Regions from separate parts of the Chryseobacterium sp. UF-290 genome, predicted to be linked through region 2. Evidence: riboswitches for the same ligand, from Rfam matches in the RefSeq annotation. Region 2 holds a riboswitch; the other holds the start of a gene.
What was found. A riboswitch is a leader RNA that binds a small molecule or an ion and turns the genes downstream of it on or off. The one in region 2 is predicted to bind thiamine pyrophosphate.
Positions count from the first base shown of each region.

Region 1 (7,523 bases), on a different contig from region 2:
CCCACTCAGTTTACGACTGACGAGCTTAATTATATTACCGACCAGGAGCTTGCCTACAGAGGGCAGACAAGAAAAGATTTCAACATGCAGGTAGGGCAATCCAAGCTTAATAACCACCAGCTTTTTCTGAATGCTGAGGTACCGGTCAGTGATACCTGGAAAGTTTATACTTTCGGGGGATACAGCCTGAGACATGGTACTTCAGGAGGATTTTACAGAAGACCGAGAGAAAACAGAACATTTACGGGATTGTATCCTAATGGTTACCTGCCTCAAATCGGGACCGATATTCAGGATATTTCACTGGCGGCGGGAATCAAAGGAAAATGGGAGGGCTGGAATATTGATTTCAGTAATACTTATGGGCAGAACTCATTCACCTATAATATCAGTAATACAGGAAATACCTCAATGCGCTTTGCTTCCCCACGTGAATTTAATGCAGGAGGCTTGAGGTTTTCCCAAAATACGATCAACCTGGATTTTTCCAAAAAATATGACGTTTGGGAAGGTATCAATATAGCATTTGGAGGAGAGCACCGTTATGAGAATTTTAAAATCACACCAGGAGAAGAAGCTTCTTATGCCACCTATGATGTTTCCGGAAATGTATTGAAAGATAACGCCCAGATAAGACCTACTGATTTCTTTGGGCAGGTCCTTCCCGGAGGCTCACAGGTATTCAACGGATTTAAACCTGAAAATGCTGTAGATAAAAACAGACAGTCTGTAGCAGCTTACGCGGACGTTGAGCTGAACTTTACCAATTGGTTATTGGTAGATGCGGCAGCGAGATATGAAAATTATTCAGATTTCGGATCTACTTTCAATTATAAACTGGCTTCAAGGATTAAGGTGACCCCTGATTTTAATGTAAGATTTGCCGGTTCAACCGGATTCAGGGCTCCGTCCATCCACCAGATCTATTATAATGTGACCTCTACTTTATTTACCAATAATCAGCTTCTGGAAGTAGGAACATTCAGCAACGACTCTCAGTTGGCAGAGCAGTTGAATATACCTAAGCTGAAGCAGGAAACCTCAAAATCCGCAAGTGTAGGATTTACCTATAAAATTCCGTCAGTGGGCCTTACGTTCACTGCTGACGGATATTTCACAAGAATTGATAACCGCATTATCCTTACAGACCAGTTCTTAAGAAAGGATGTGCCTGCGGATGCGCAAAACGAGTTTGACAATTTTAGAATCAACGGAGCGCAGTTCTTTACCAATGCGATCGATACGGAAACAAAAGGACTGGATGTGGTGATTGCCCATAATGCCAGGTTTTCGGATTTCAAATTGGATAATAACTTTGCCATCAATCTGAACCGGACCAGGCAGGTAGGAGAAATCCATTCATCAGGATTGCTTCAGTCTCCCGCGCTTGAAAAGATCTACTTCTCTGAAAAATCAAGAGTTTACCTTGAAGAAGCGGTACCTAGAGTAAAGGCGAGCCTTTCTAATACACTGACATGGAAAAATGCAAGCTTCTATCTTAGAAACACCTATTTTGGAAAAGTAACAGGAGCCGATGTCATTGATGCCAACGGAGACGGTATCATCGAGTTTAATGAGCATCAGCAGATAGCGGATAAAGTGATTACTGATCTATCCTTAGCCTACCAGTTTACGAAAAATATCGGACTGACTTTAGGGGTAAACAATATATTTGATATTTATCCTACTAAAAATCTTCCTGCATCTACCAATAATGACCAGTTTATCTATTCCCGTTCCACTTCACAGTTTGGACAGAACGGAAGATATGTTTTCACCAGACTGAATTTCAATTTTTAATCAATCTATATGCTTTTTTGAAGACGGATCCATTATTTGGATCCGTTTTTTGTTGATGTTTTATAGAATAAACCTGTTGTAAAGGTTGGAAGTCAGAAGAAAAAACCTTTTGAAGATTGAATAGCAGTTAAGGTTTTTTTAATAAAACTATTTCCATGTTTTTAATTCATAGGCTGCCTCCCAGAAATGATACTCCATCCGGGATGCCATGATGAACGCTTCTGTCATTCTATTCCGGGTTTCCTCAGTGCTGTTTTCTGCAATTTTATCGCAGATGGCAATGGCCTGATCTACTGCTGCTGAAAACTCTTCCCCGGCATAAGTGGCGATCCATTTTTCATAAGGATTGTTGACCGTGTTTTGAGTACGGTAAATATAATCTCCTACTTCCCTGTAGATCCAGAAGCAAGGGAGTACCGCTGCTGTTGCAATTTCCACTGATTCCAGCGCTGCCGTACTTCTCAGAAAGTGAATGTAATGATGGCAGGCAGGCTGTAAAACACCTTTATCATTCACCCCAAAATCTTTGAAATAAGATTCATGCAGCGCATTTTCCACAACAATGGCATTCTCGGCAAAGCGCATAAAAGCCAGTACATCCTGAAGATCGGTGATCTTTGCAGCAATCAGGGAGAGTGTTCTTCCGAAATGTTCCAGATATAAAGAATCCTGAGCCATATAAAAGCGGAATTTCTCCTGTGGCAGGCTGCCATCTGATAATTCTTTTATAAAAGGCATATCCAGGATAGATTGATAACATTCTCCTATAGTATTCCAGGTTTGTTCAGACCATTTCATTTTTGATAAGTTTTTGAGGATTAAAAAAGTGATTCAGCGGGCCGTTTCCCAGACCTGTTTGTACATCTGTTCCGTTTTCTATGGCTTTGTAAGTATATTCCTGTCCCAAAGAGACAGCGTCGTACAAAGTTTTTCCCTGGGCAATATAAGCTGCTATTGCGGAAGAAAGCGTACAGCCGGAGCCGTGGGTGTTATTGGTGTTAAATTTTAACGTTTCGAAAGAATGATAAGTTTCGTGCTCATCATAGAACAGGGAAGTAATCGTTGAGGTTTCCTGGTGCCCTCCTTTAAGAAGGATTGTCTTACAACCCAATTTTTTGATTTTTTTTCCTGCGGTGTAAAGGTCTTCCAGTGTTTCTACTTTCATATCCGCTAAAATTGCCGCTTCATCCATATTGGGGGTGATAACATCGGCAATGGGGAAGAGCATTTCTGTGAGGGCTGTGATGGTCTCTTCTTCAATCAGCCGGTGTCCGCTGGTAGCTACCATTACAGGATCAAATACAATGGGTATTCTTTCGTATTGTGATAATGTAGAAACAATGGCTTCCACCAGTTGAGGAGTATGTACCATTCCTATTTTAATAGCATCCGGAACAATATCATCCAGGATCGCTTTGATCTGATCAGCTACTGCTTCTACAGGAATTGGATATATTTTCCTTACGCCTTGAGTATTCTGTACAGGTAAGGCGGTCAATACCGATGTTGAAAAACAGCCTAAAGCAGAAGTTGCTTTGATATCAGCTTGAATACCTGCTCCGCCGCTTCCGTCAAAACCGGCAATAGTTAATACTGACGGGTATTTATACTTTTTCATTTTAAAATTTCATTTTTTAATTGATATGCTGCTTTCTGAGGATCATCTGCACCGCATATTGCCGAAACAACAGCAAGACAGTCTGCGCCTGCGTTGATGACATCTTTGGCATTGGTAAGATGAATGTTGCCAATGGCTACCAGAGGTTTTTCTGTAAGCTGCCTGATCTTCGTGATGCCTTCAAGGCCCCATTCTGTGATCGTATCTGTTTTGGTATTTGTTTTAAATACAGGACTTATTCCAAGATAATCCGAGACAGCGGTCTGTTCATTTTCAAGTTGGGCAAGATGCTCTACAGAATAGCCAATGATCTTGTCCAGGATAAGAGGTTGTTGTCTCAGATAAGCAGGGGCTGTATCGTTGTTCCCAACATGAATTCCTGCTGAATTTACTTTTTCAGCAACCTCAATATTATCGTTAATGATGAGGGGAATTCCGTATTTGTCCGTAATTTCGATAAGTTGTCGGGCTTTTTGAAGAAACACTTCACTGCTGTCATTTTTTTCACGCAGCTGGATGATATCCACACCGCCAATAATAGCCTGTTCAGCAACTTTCAGAAAATTTTTTCCAATGCAGTCAGCTTCAGAGATCACCAGGTACAGCCTGTAAGGGAAAGAATATGCACTCATTTTTGTTCTATTTTCAAATGGGCAACAAATTCTTCTTCCGTGATATTGTACAGCCTGTCGATCAGGTTGACCTGAAGGCTTCCGGGACCTTTACTTTCCTGAACGGCCAGCTCTCCTGCTATACCAAGCAATGCCATTGCTGCGGCAACTCCTATGATTTTATCTTCTGAACATCCTATGAATGCTCCCGTTAATGCTGTTGCTGAACATCCAAGGCCTGTAACTTTGGTCATGAGAGGATGACCGTTTTTGATCAAGAATGTTTGGTGTGGGTTCAGGATAATATCGGTTTCACCGGAAATGCAGACGATGGTATTATATTGGCTGACCAGGATTTGAGCAGCATCGATCGCTTCATCGCTCCCTGCTGTACTGTCTACTCCCTTTGTCACTGTTTTATTGATCTTGGCAAGAGCGATAATTTCAGAAGCATTGCCTCTGATGACGGTGGGGTGGTATTGTAAAAGCTGATGTAAGATCTGATCACGGAAAGAGGTTGCGCCTGCTCCTACAGGATCCAAAACCCAGGGCTTGTGAATAGCGTCTGCCGTTTCAGCAGCAATGAGCATAGACTCTGACCAGTATTCATCAAGGGTTCCTATATTAATAACCACTGAATGAGCTATATTGATCATTTCCCTGATCTCTGATTTTGCGTGAGCCATAATGGGAGAAGCACCTGCAGCCAAAAGAGCATTGGCTGTATTGTTCATCACTACATAATTGGTAATATTGTGAACCAGGGGAGACTTTTGTCGTACAAGCTGGGCTTGTTGCCAGAGAATTTTTTCCATTGTTATCATTAATATAAAATAGCTTTAGGAAAAAATCTGAAACAAAAGGTACATTAGCAAAAAAGCAGATCATGTAATTTTGCTTTTCCCTACGTCGGTGTAAGCCGTATCAGGTTCAAAGGGACTCTCTCAATTCTTTTCAGAATACCCCTAAAGCAAAACAAATGTATAAAAATTATCAGAGCAGGCAAAAAACCGGCAGTGGAATTTGAATCGGAACCTGCTATCTTTCTACCAGTTCCTTTACCTGTTCCCCATAGAAATCTGTTTCTGTTGTTTTGATCTTCAAAAGCTCATACCATTTTCTGAAAGCCCCGATAAAGACAATAAGCATCAATACCATAGCTGTGACCGCAAGAGCAGCCAGTAAATATTGTTCTTTGGGAATGTAGATGGTAGTGACCTGGAGATATCCTGCCCAGAAAGTAATTCCGGCCATAAAGACTCCCGGGATAGCGGAACATAATGCATATTTCCCCCTGTTCATCCTTATCAGCATCGTGGTGCAAACAATCAGTCCACAGGCTGCCAGCAACTGGTTGCTGATCCCGAACAAAGGCCAGATGCTGCTCACATTTCCGGTATATACCAGATAGCCCCAGGCAAAAGTGAAAAGCAGGCTGCTGATAATGATTCCAGGAATCCAGTTTTTATCATTGAACTTAGGAACAACAGAGCCCAGCATCTCCTGTAAAAAGAAACGTCCGACCCTTGTTCCGGCATCAATGGCTGTAAGGATAAATACAGCTTCAAACATGATCGCAAAATTGTACCAATAGGCTGTCAGCTGATCCATATACGGAATCTTATTAAAAATATGAGCCATTCCCACAGCCAGCGAAACGGCACCACCGGTTCTTCCATGCAGGTCAATGCCTATTTTTTGGGAATAATAATCAATGTCTACTCCATGAAGAGAAGGATGAGCGGCCAGGAAAGCGTCGTATGATTCTTTTGGAGTATTAATGGCAAAATAGTCTCCCGGCATTAAAGTACAGGCAGCAATCAAAGCCATCAGGGCGACAAAGCCTTCAACCAGCATGGCACCATATCCTACAAAAAGAATCTCTCTTTCTCTATTGAGCATTTTAGGAGTAGTTCCCGTAGCAATCACAGCATGAAATCCCGAAATCGCTCCGCATGCAATGACAATGAAGATAAAAGGAAGTACAGGCCCTCCTATTACAGGTCCTCCACCGTTGATAAAAGCAGTAAGGGCCGGCATTTGTACTGTTGGATGAATTACGATCACACCTACAGCAAGCATAATGATGGTTCCGATCTTTAAATACGTAGAAAGATAGTCTCTGGGAACCAAAAGAAGCCATACCGGAAGTACCGAGGCCAGAAAGCCATATAACGGAATAGCAATGGATATCGTTTTAATATCCCATGAAAATAAATTGTTCATGGTAGGATTCTGCATAAGACCATGTCCGCCAATAATACCCGCGATCAAAAGTATACCTCCTAAAATACTGGCGAAGAGGACACTGTTCTTTTTGTAGCGCATGATCAGACCCATGATCACAGCGATAGGCATGGTAATCACGACCGTAAAAAGAGACCAGGAAGCTTCATGCATCGCGTTGATGCAGGCAAGGGATAAACCTGCCAGTGTGAGAATGAGGATGAATAAGATGGCAAACCCTGCGACGGTTCCTGTTGCCTTACCTATTTCCTTCGAAGCAATGGTTGCCAGGCTTTGTCCTTTGTGTCTTACAGAAGCAAATAGAACCACCATATCATGCACTCCTCCTCCAAGTACACATCCGATTAAGATCCATAAAGCTCCGGGAAGATAACCGAACTGAGCGGCCAGAACGGGACCTACCAAAGGACCTGCTGCGGCAATCGCTGCAAAATGGTGTCCAAAGAGTACATTCTTATTGGTCGCAACATAATCTTTACCATCTGCAAATTCTATGGCAGGAGTCATATTATTGTCATTAAGCCGCAATACTTTATTGGCCATGAAAATACCGTAAACACGGTAAGCGATCGCAAAAATAAGTACTGATGCGAATATTAATGTAAGAGCATTTATATTGTCCAGGAAATCCATACCTTTTGTTTTTTACTGATTAATAATTCAAATTATTGGCTTTTTTATTGTAAAAAAAATAAATAATCGCCAAGTTAATTATTTTATATGTAAAAATTGTTGATATGTATACTAATCTAGCAATATTGTATTCTAATACAAATTTTAAAATTGTAAATCATTGATTATTATAATTTTAATTTATTTGGTTTTTTGGAAAATATATAGATTGATGTTTTTCTGTGAAGCAATGAAATTCAACATCCGGTCTGTAAACTTATTCAGAGAGTACAACAGCTACTTTAGAAAACAGAGTGCTTTTTGGGGGATTTAGGTTCAATATGATTTTGAGAAAAACTTTACATTGGATAAGCTTATTACTAAAACAATAACCAGGTTTTTAAAAACCTGGTTATTGATATGTTACTTATTAAAGATGAGTAATTTTTTTGAATCGTATTATTTTACTAATTCCTCAAAAAGTTTACCAAAAGTAGTATTCAGATCCCTGGATTTTCCGGGATGAGGTCTTGAAGTCTGTACAGCGGAACTCCTTACAGCCGTTAGCCAGCGGAAACGTTCGGGAATGTCGAGCAGGGCAATCGGGCCGCCATCTTTATCCCCGTTGGCGATCT
Region 1 is NZ_JBSICB010000014.1:90,883-98,405, forward strand. Features, by position in the region: gene AC4IF5_RS15825 (TonB-dependent receptor plug domain-containing protein) at 1-1,800, shown strand, start outside; gene tenA (thiaminase II) at 1,948-2,598, opposite strand; gene thiD (bifunctional hydroxymethylpyrimidine kinase/phosphomethylpyrimidine kinase) at 2,585-3,418, opposite strand; gene thiE (thiamine phosphate synthase) at 3,415-4,050, opposite strand; gene thiM (hydroxyethylthiazole kinase) at 4,047-4,844, opposite strand; TPP riboswitch at 4,914-5,006, opposite strand; gene AC4IF5_RS15850 (carbon starvation CstA family protein) at 5,068-6,909, opposite strand; gene AC4IF5_RS15855 (DUF3037 domain-containing protein) at 7,348-7,523, opposite strand, start outside.
Region 1: another riboswitch for thiamine pyrophosphate. It lies ahead of thiM (hydroxyethylthiazole kinase); the one in region 2 lies ahead of thiS (sulfur carrier protein ThiS).

Region 2 (7,523 bases):
AATTCTCATAATGTGGCCGAAAGTGAACGGTGCGGAGAGTGCAAGTGCACATGGGCAGGCAATGATGAGAATCGCTGAAATGACCTGAAACATTTTTTCAAGATCGATAAATGACCAGTAAATTCCTGAAATAAGAGCAATCCCCAGAATAATAAATGTGAAATATTTACTGATAGTATTGGTCAGGGTATCGAGTCCGGTCTCGTGCTTTTTAAAGGCCTCTTTGTTCCAAAGCTGGGTAAGGTAGCTTTGGTCTACGTCTTTGATCACTTCCAGCTCAAGGGAAGATCCTATTTGTTTTCCCCCGGCAAAAATTTTGTCTCCCGGCTGCTTGCTGATGCTTTCACTTTCCCCGGTGATAAAGCTGTTGTCGATATTTCCTGCTCCGTTGATAAGGACAGCGTCTACCGGTATGATTTCCTGGTTTCTAACCAGGATTCTGTCTCCAACTTTGATCTCTGAAAGAAGGATGTTCTCCTGCTTTCCTTCAAAATCTACTTTCGTAACAGCTATAGGATAGAAAGATTTGTAATCTCTGTCATAAGAAAGGGCACTGTAGGTTCTCTTCTGGAAAAGTTTACCCATCAGCATGAAGAATAAAAGACCGCAAAGGGTATCGAAATATCCGGGACCGTAATCTGTGGCCACTTCGTAGATACTTCTTCCGAAAAGAACAAAGATTCCCAATACGATAGGCACATCAATATTAACGATTTTATTTTTTAATCCGTACCATGCGGATTTATAATAGTCTGAAGCGGAATAAAACACAACAGGACAAGCCAATAAGAACATCAGTACCCTGAAAAGACCCTTATAATGCTCCATCCAGTAATCTTCACCCCCTACGTATTCAGGAAAGGCGAGGAACATTCCGTTTCCGAACGCAAATCCTGCGATGGCAAATTTTACAAGAAGCGATTTGTCCAGATGATCTACGTTTTTTTCTGCAGTCTCAAGGCTGATAACGGGTTTGTAGCCCAGGTTGGTTAAGAAATTAGCTAGTTGGCTTAATTTCAGGTCATTATGATTGAATGAGATCTGTAAGGTCTTTCTGGTGAAATTGACCTGGGAATATTTGATGTGATCGTTTAAAGTATGAAGACTTTCCAGCAGCCAGATGCATGAAGAACAGTGTATTACGGGGATTTTGAATGTGACAAGGCTGGTGTTTCCTTCTGAGAAATCTGTAACCTTTTCAAAGATTTCCGGTGTATCCAGATAATCGAACTGAGTGGAGTTTTCATCACCCGGGCGAATTCCTGCCCCTTTATTCAATTCGTAGAAATTACTTAAATTATTCGTATTCAGAATTTCATAAACAGACTTACAGCCGTTGCAGCAGAAAGTCTTTTCATCAAACAGAATTCTTTCTTTTTCTATACCTTGACCACAATGAAAACAGTTCTCGCTCACCACCCTAAAATATTGAAGTACAAAATTATAACAAATTTTTTTGTTTATCGAGTTAAAAAGTTCTATTTTTGTGATAAATATCATATAAAATGCCGCAGGAACAACAGATAGCAATTGAAGAGAGGTTCGCCAGAGTTTTTAATGATAAATCATTTAAGGAAAGACTTTCTAGCGCAGATTTTGAAAAATATATTAACGGTAAAAAAAGATTGAGTTTTCAGAAACACGATACTATTTTCGAAGATGGGGAGACTCCAAAAGGGGTGTTCGTATTAGAGAAAGGAGCCGCTAAACTTTCAAAATCAGGAGCATTTGGAAAAGATCAGATTTTAAGATTTATCAAAGAAGGGGATATCATCGGCTATCGTTCTTTGCTTTGCGGGGAGAATTTCCAGGCCAAAGCAGAAGCTATGACAGATATAGAATGCGTTTTCTTACCTGCTGATATATTCATGTATCTTTTGGAAGTAGATCCACAGCTGTCTTTCGTAATGCTTCAGAAAATTTCATACGAATTAGGAGAATCCTCCAACACGATTACTTTCCTGGCACAGAAAACGGTAAGAGAAAGGCTTGCGGAAATACTGCTGCTCCTGGAACAGAAGCTGGGAGTAGATCCTGAAGGCTTCATTAAGATCTCATTGACGAGAGAAGAAATTGCCAACATTATTGGAACAGCCACTGAAAGCGCTATCCGTCTGATCTCTGAATTCAAGCAGGATAATCTGATCGAAGTAGACGGCAGAAATATTAAGATTCTCAACCACGACAAACTCATGAAACTCGGTCACGTAGTTTTGTAAAAATCATAAAAACTTAAGTCGGCTAAAGGCCGACTTTTTAACTTTTAAAAAATAGATAAATTATGTCTGTTCACTCTGAAATTAAAAAAGTTACGACTGAAACCTTGCGCAAAATGAAATTCGACAAGGAAAAAATAACAATGCTTACTGCCTATGATTTTACCACAGCAAAGATGGTAGATGCAGGTGGAGTAGATGCTATTTTGATTGGAGACTCTGCAGCGAATGTCATGGCAGGTTTTGAAACGACACTGCCTATTACTTTAGACCAGATGATCTATCATGCCCAAAGTGTGGTAAGAGGAACCGACAGGGCATTGGTAGTGGCGGATCTGCCTTTCGGAACTTACCAGAGTAATCCTGAAAAAGCATTGGAGTCTGCGGTGAGAATGATGAAGGAAGGAGGAGCTCATGCTGTAAAGATTGAAGGAGGAAAAGAAATTTCAAAATCAATTAAAAAGATCATCAATGCAGGAATCCCTGTGATGGGACATTTAGGGCTGACACCACAGTCTATCTATAAATTCGGAACTTATAAAGTAAGAGCAAAAGAAGAAGCTGAAGCTGAAAAGCTGATTAATGATGCAAAGCTTTTAGAAGAATTAGGCTGTTTCTCTGTTGTTTTGGAAAAAATTCCTGCTGATTTGGCTAAAAAAGTAACGGAAAGTATTTCGATTCCTACTATCGGAATCGGTGCCGGTGCAGACTGTGACGGGCAGGTATTGGTATATCACGATATGGTAGGAATGAACAAAGGTTTCAGTCCGAAGTTTCTGAGAAGATACCTTGATCTTTACACAGAAATTACAGGAGCGGTTTCCCAGTACGTGAAAGATGTAAAGAGTGTAGATTTCCCCAACCAAAACGAAAGTTATTAATTCATGCAAAACCAACAACAATCTATCCAGGGAATTTTATCCATTGCAGCACTGATCTGTCTTGCTGTAGGCTGGTTCAATTTATTTTCTCCGGAAATTAATCATCTGCTTTCCAGAAAAGTTTTCTATGTTCTGATAGGAGCGAGTTTTTTTATCCAGGCACCATTGCTTACCAACAAAAATTTTGTCTATGCCATGTATGCGGCGGCAGCTATTTGTGTGTTTGGAGCATTTATACCTGAAGGTTCCAATTTATCAGCCATTAAAACCATTGGCCTGCTGGCCGGGATTATCCTTTCATTGTCAAATAGAAGAAGATAGACGGCATTACGATGAAGGAGCAGATTATATATGAAGACAACCATCTTCTGGTGATCAATAAAAAGGTCGGTCAGCTTGTACAGGGTGATAAGACCGGTGATGAATCATTACTGGAATCTATAAAGAATTTTATAAAAATAAGAGATGCTAAGCCGGGAAACGTTTTTCTCGGCTTGGTTCATCGTATAGACCGTCCTACTTCAGGGCTGGTGATCTATGCCAAAACATCCAAAGCGCTTTCCCGTCTTACCCAGATGGTAAAGAACCGTGAGATCAAAAAGACCTATTGGGCAGTAGTAGGAAAAGAAATGATTCCTCAGAGTCAGAGACTTGTACACTATCTGAAGAAGAACGAGAAAAATAATAAAGCCATCGTTTTTCCTAAGGCTACAGAAGGTGCCAAAGAAGCTATTCTGACCTATAACGTGATCAAGGCACTGGATAATTATCTGCTTCTGGAAATTGATCTTGAAACCGGAAGACATCATCAGATCCGTGCTCAGCTGTCAAAGACGCGCGTTCCGATCAAAGGAGATCTTAAATACGGTGCTCCGCGTTCCAATCCGGACGGAGGGATCAACCTTCACGCAAGAAAACTGGAGTTTATTCATCCGGTTACCAAAGAAAAAATTGAAATTACGGCTCCTGTTCCGCAAAATGATGCGATCTGGAGAGCTTGTGAAGACTAGAGCGGATTGGATTCTTCCCTATTATAAAAATTTAAACATAACAACCATCTCAATTTTGAGGTGGTTGTTTCTTTGAAAGAAATTCAATTTTGCTCATTCTGAAAAAATAACTAACTTCGTCCCATACTTTAGGGGTGTCTGTTACCAACAGACTGAGACTTTACCCTTTGAACCTGATCTGGATCATACCAGCGTAGGGAAAAGTAGGTGACTTTTGCTGTGCATTCTATTGCACAATAATGGCCATTCCTAAAGTGTATTTAAATTATTTAGGAATGGAACTTATAATCAACCACACCCGAAAAACATTCAATATACTTCCTGAAAACCTGGAAGCATTACTGGCTATAGAGCTGCCCGGAAAAAGAAAAGGGATCGCAGTAGCCCTCAACAATCGTATTATTCCGCTGTCAGCGTGGGCGGAAACAATCCTTAACGACAAAGATTCAGTTTTAATCATTACGGCCACTCAGGGCGGATAAATCTCATATTTTAATACCAAAATTTATGGCTCATTCTATTACATGTTCGCCATTTCCGAACTCAAAGAAAATTTATGTTGAAGGAAAAATTCATCCTATCAATGTAGCAATGCGTGAAATACAGCTTAGTCCTACCAAACTCACCAATGGAGGCTTTGAACATAATGTTCCCGTAACGGTTTACGATACTTCAGGCCCGTATACGGACGAAAATGCGGTGATCGACATTCAGAAAGGACTTCCGAGAATCAGGGAGCAGTGGATTCTGGACAGAAAAGATGTCCATATTCTGGAAGGAATCACTTCTGAATATGGAAAAGCACGTTTGGCAGACCCTAAGCTTGATGAATTACGTTTTTCCTATGATCATAAACCCAAGGTTGCACAAGAAGGAAAAGAACTTACCCAGCTTTATTATGCGAAGCAGGGAATCATCACTCCCGAAATGGAATATGTAGCGATCAGAGAAAATCAAAAGATCGAACAGCTTGAATCTGTCTCAAAAGAGATGGCTTTTCAGCATATCGGAAACAGCTTTGGGGCCAATACACCCAAAAGTAAAATTACACCGGAATTTGTAAGAGATGAGATCGCTGCCGGTAGAGCGATTATACCTAATAACATTAATCACCCCGAAAGTGAACCTATGATCATTGGGCGGAACTTTTTAGTGAAAATTAATGCCAATATAGGAAACAGTGCCGTTTCATCAAGTATTGAAGAAGAAGTGGAAAAAGCGGTATGGGCCTGCAGATGGGGAGCAGATACCATTATGGACCTTTCAACAGGAAAGAATATTCATGAAACAAGAGAGTGGATCATCAGAAATAGTCCGGTTCCCATTGGTACAGTTCCTATTTATCAGGCATTGGAAAAAGTAAAAGGAGTTCCGGAGGATCTGACCTGGGAAGTTTTTAAAGATACGCTGATTGAGCAGGCTGAGCAGGGAGTCTCTTATTTCACGATTCATGCCGGGGTTTTACTACGATACATTCATCTGACCGCAAATAGAGTCACCGGAATTGTATCCAGAGGAGGCTCTATTATGGCAAAATGGTGTCTGTTTCATCATAAGGAAAATTTCCTGTACACCCATTTTGAGGAGATCTGTGAGATCATGAAGAAATATGATGTGGCTTTTTCCCTTGGGGATGGCCTGCGTCCGGGTTCTATTGCCGATGCTAATGATGCAGCTCAGTTTGCTGAGCTGGAAACTTTAGGAGAACTGACAAAAATAGCATGGAAACATAACGTACAGGTAATGATCGAAGGGCCGGGCCACGTTCCGATGCACATGATCAAAGAAAATATGGAAAAGCAGTTGGAAGAATGTCATGAAGCCCCATTTTATACCTTAGGTCCTCTGACAACGGATATTGCTCCGGGGTATGATCATATCACTTCCGGAATCGGTGCGGCAATGATCGGATGGTTCGGTTGTGCGATGCTTTGCTATGTAACCCCAAAAGAACATTTAGGCCTTCCGAATAAAGAAGATGTAAAAGTAGGGGTGATCACTTATAAGTTGGCTGCCCATGCTGCGGATCTGGCAAAAGGACATCCGGGAGCACAGTATAGAGATAATGCATTAAGTAAGGCCAGATTCGAATTCAGATGGGAGGATCAGTTCAATCTTTCACTGGATCCTGATACGGCAAGGGCTTATCATGACGAAACACTTCCCGCTGATGGGGCTAAAATTGCTCATTTCTGTTCGATGTGCGGACCAAAATTCTGCTCTATGAAGATTACTCAGGAAATCCGGGAATCAGCGGAGAAAGGAATGCTGGATAAGTCACAGGAATTTATTGAAAAAGGAAAAGAAATCTATATATGATCCTTGTCATCACTCCTGAAATGGCAATTCCCAATGAGACGGATCTTATCAATCAAATGTTTCAGGAAGGACTCGATCTGCTTCATATCAGAAAACCTCACATCAACCAAAAGGAAATGACAGAATTTATCAGAAAGATTGATTCGTCATTGTATTCCCAATTGGTACTTCATAATCACTATGGTCTGGGAAAAGATTATGGGATTTCAAGATTTCATTTCAGGGAGCAGGACCGGAAAGAAGAAAAATATAAACCTTTTGCAGGGGAAAATATGATCTCAACTTCTGTACATGACATTACAACATACAATACTTTGGGAAAAGAATGGGAATATGCTTTCATAAGCCCGTTTTTTCCAAGTATTTCAAAAAAAGGATATGGTGAAAGCTCAACGGTGCTGGAGGATGTAAAGAAACGGAGCAACCAGAATGTAAAATTAATTGCTTTGGGAGGAATTGATCCTGAGAATATTCAGAAAGCCTTTGAAGCAGGAGCGGATGGAGCCGCTTTGCTGGGAAGTGTCTGGGAGAGTAAAGAACCACTGGATGCTTTCAGGAAGTGCAGGAGTAACACTATTTTATAATTAAAAAAAGTCATCCTCTTTGCCGGGGATATTTCATGGAAAAATTACAATACATATCACAGGGAAAAACAAGGTTTGAGCAGGAGCTTAATATCCGCAAGGCATTAGATAATGGAATAAAATGGGTACAGGTGCGCTGGAAAGAAGCTCCGGAAGACGAATTGATAAGCCTTTGTACAGCTTCGAGGCTGCTATGTTCGGAATATGGGGCAATGTGCATCATCAACGATCATGTGCAATTGGCAAAAAGTATAGATGCTGACGGTGTTCATCTTGGATTAAATGATGACTCCGTTCAGGAAGCAAGGTACATTTTAGGGGAAAGTAAAATAATTGGCGGAACGGCAAATACTTTATCGGATGTTCTGCAGAGGATGGCTGAGCCATGTGATTATATTGGCTTAGGCCCTTTAAGATTTACAGCGACCAAAGAAAAGCTGAGTCCTGTCCTTGGTTTTGAAGGGTATCAGGAAATTGTAAAGACTCTTAGAGAAAGGTCGCTGGGTCTTCCCA
Region 2 is NZ_JBSICB010000011.1:81,423-88,945, forward strand. Features, by position in the region: gene AC4IF5_RS13925 (heavy metal translocating P-type ATPase) at 1-1,416, opposite strand, end outside; gene AC4IF5_RS13930 (Crp/Fnr family transcriptional regulator) at 1,506-2,219, shown strand; gene panB (3-methyl-2-oxobutanoate hydroxymethyltransferase) at 2,282-3,097, shown strand; gene AC4IF5_RS13940 (hypothetical protein) at 3,101-3,418, shown strand; gene AC4IF5_RS13945 (RluA family pseudouridine synthase) at 3,430-4,107, shown strand; TPP riboswitch at 4,228-4,324, shown strand; gene thiS (sulfur carrier protein ThiS) at 4,383-4,589, shown strand; gene thiC (phosphomethylpyrimidine synthase ThiC) at 4,615-6,426, shown strand; gene AC4IF5_RS13960 (thiamine phosphate synthase) at 6,423-7,010, shown strand; gene AC4IF5_RS13965 (thiamine phosphate synthase) at 7,046-7,523, shown strand, end outside.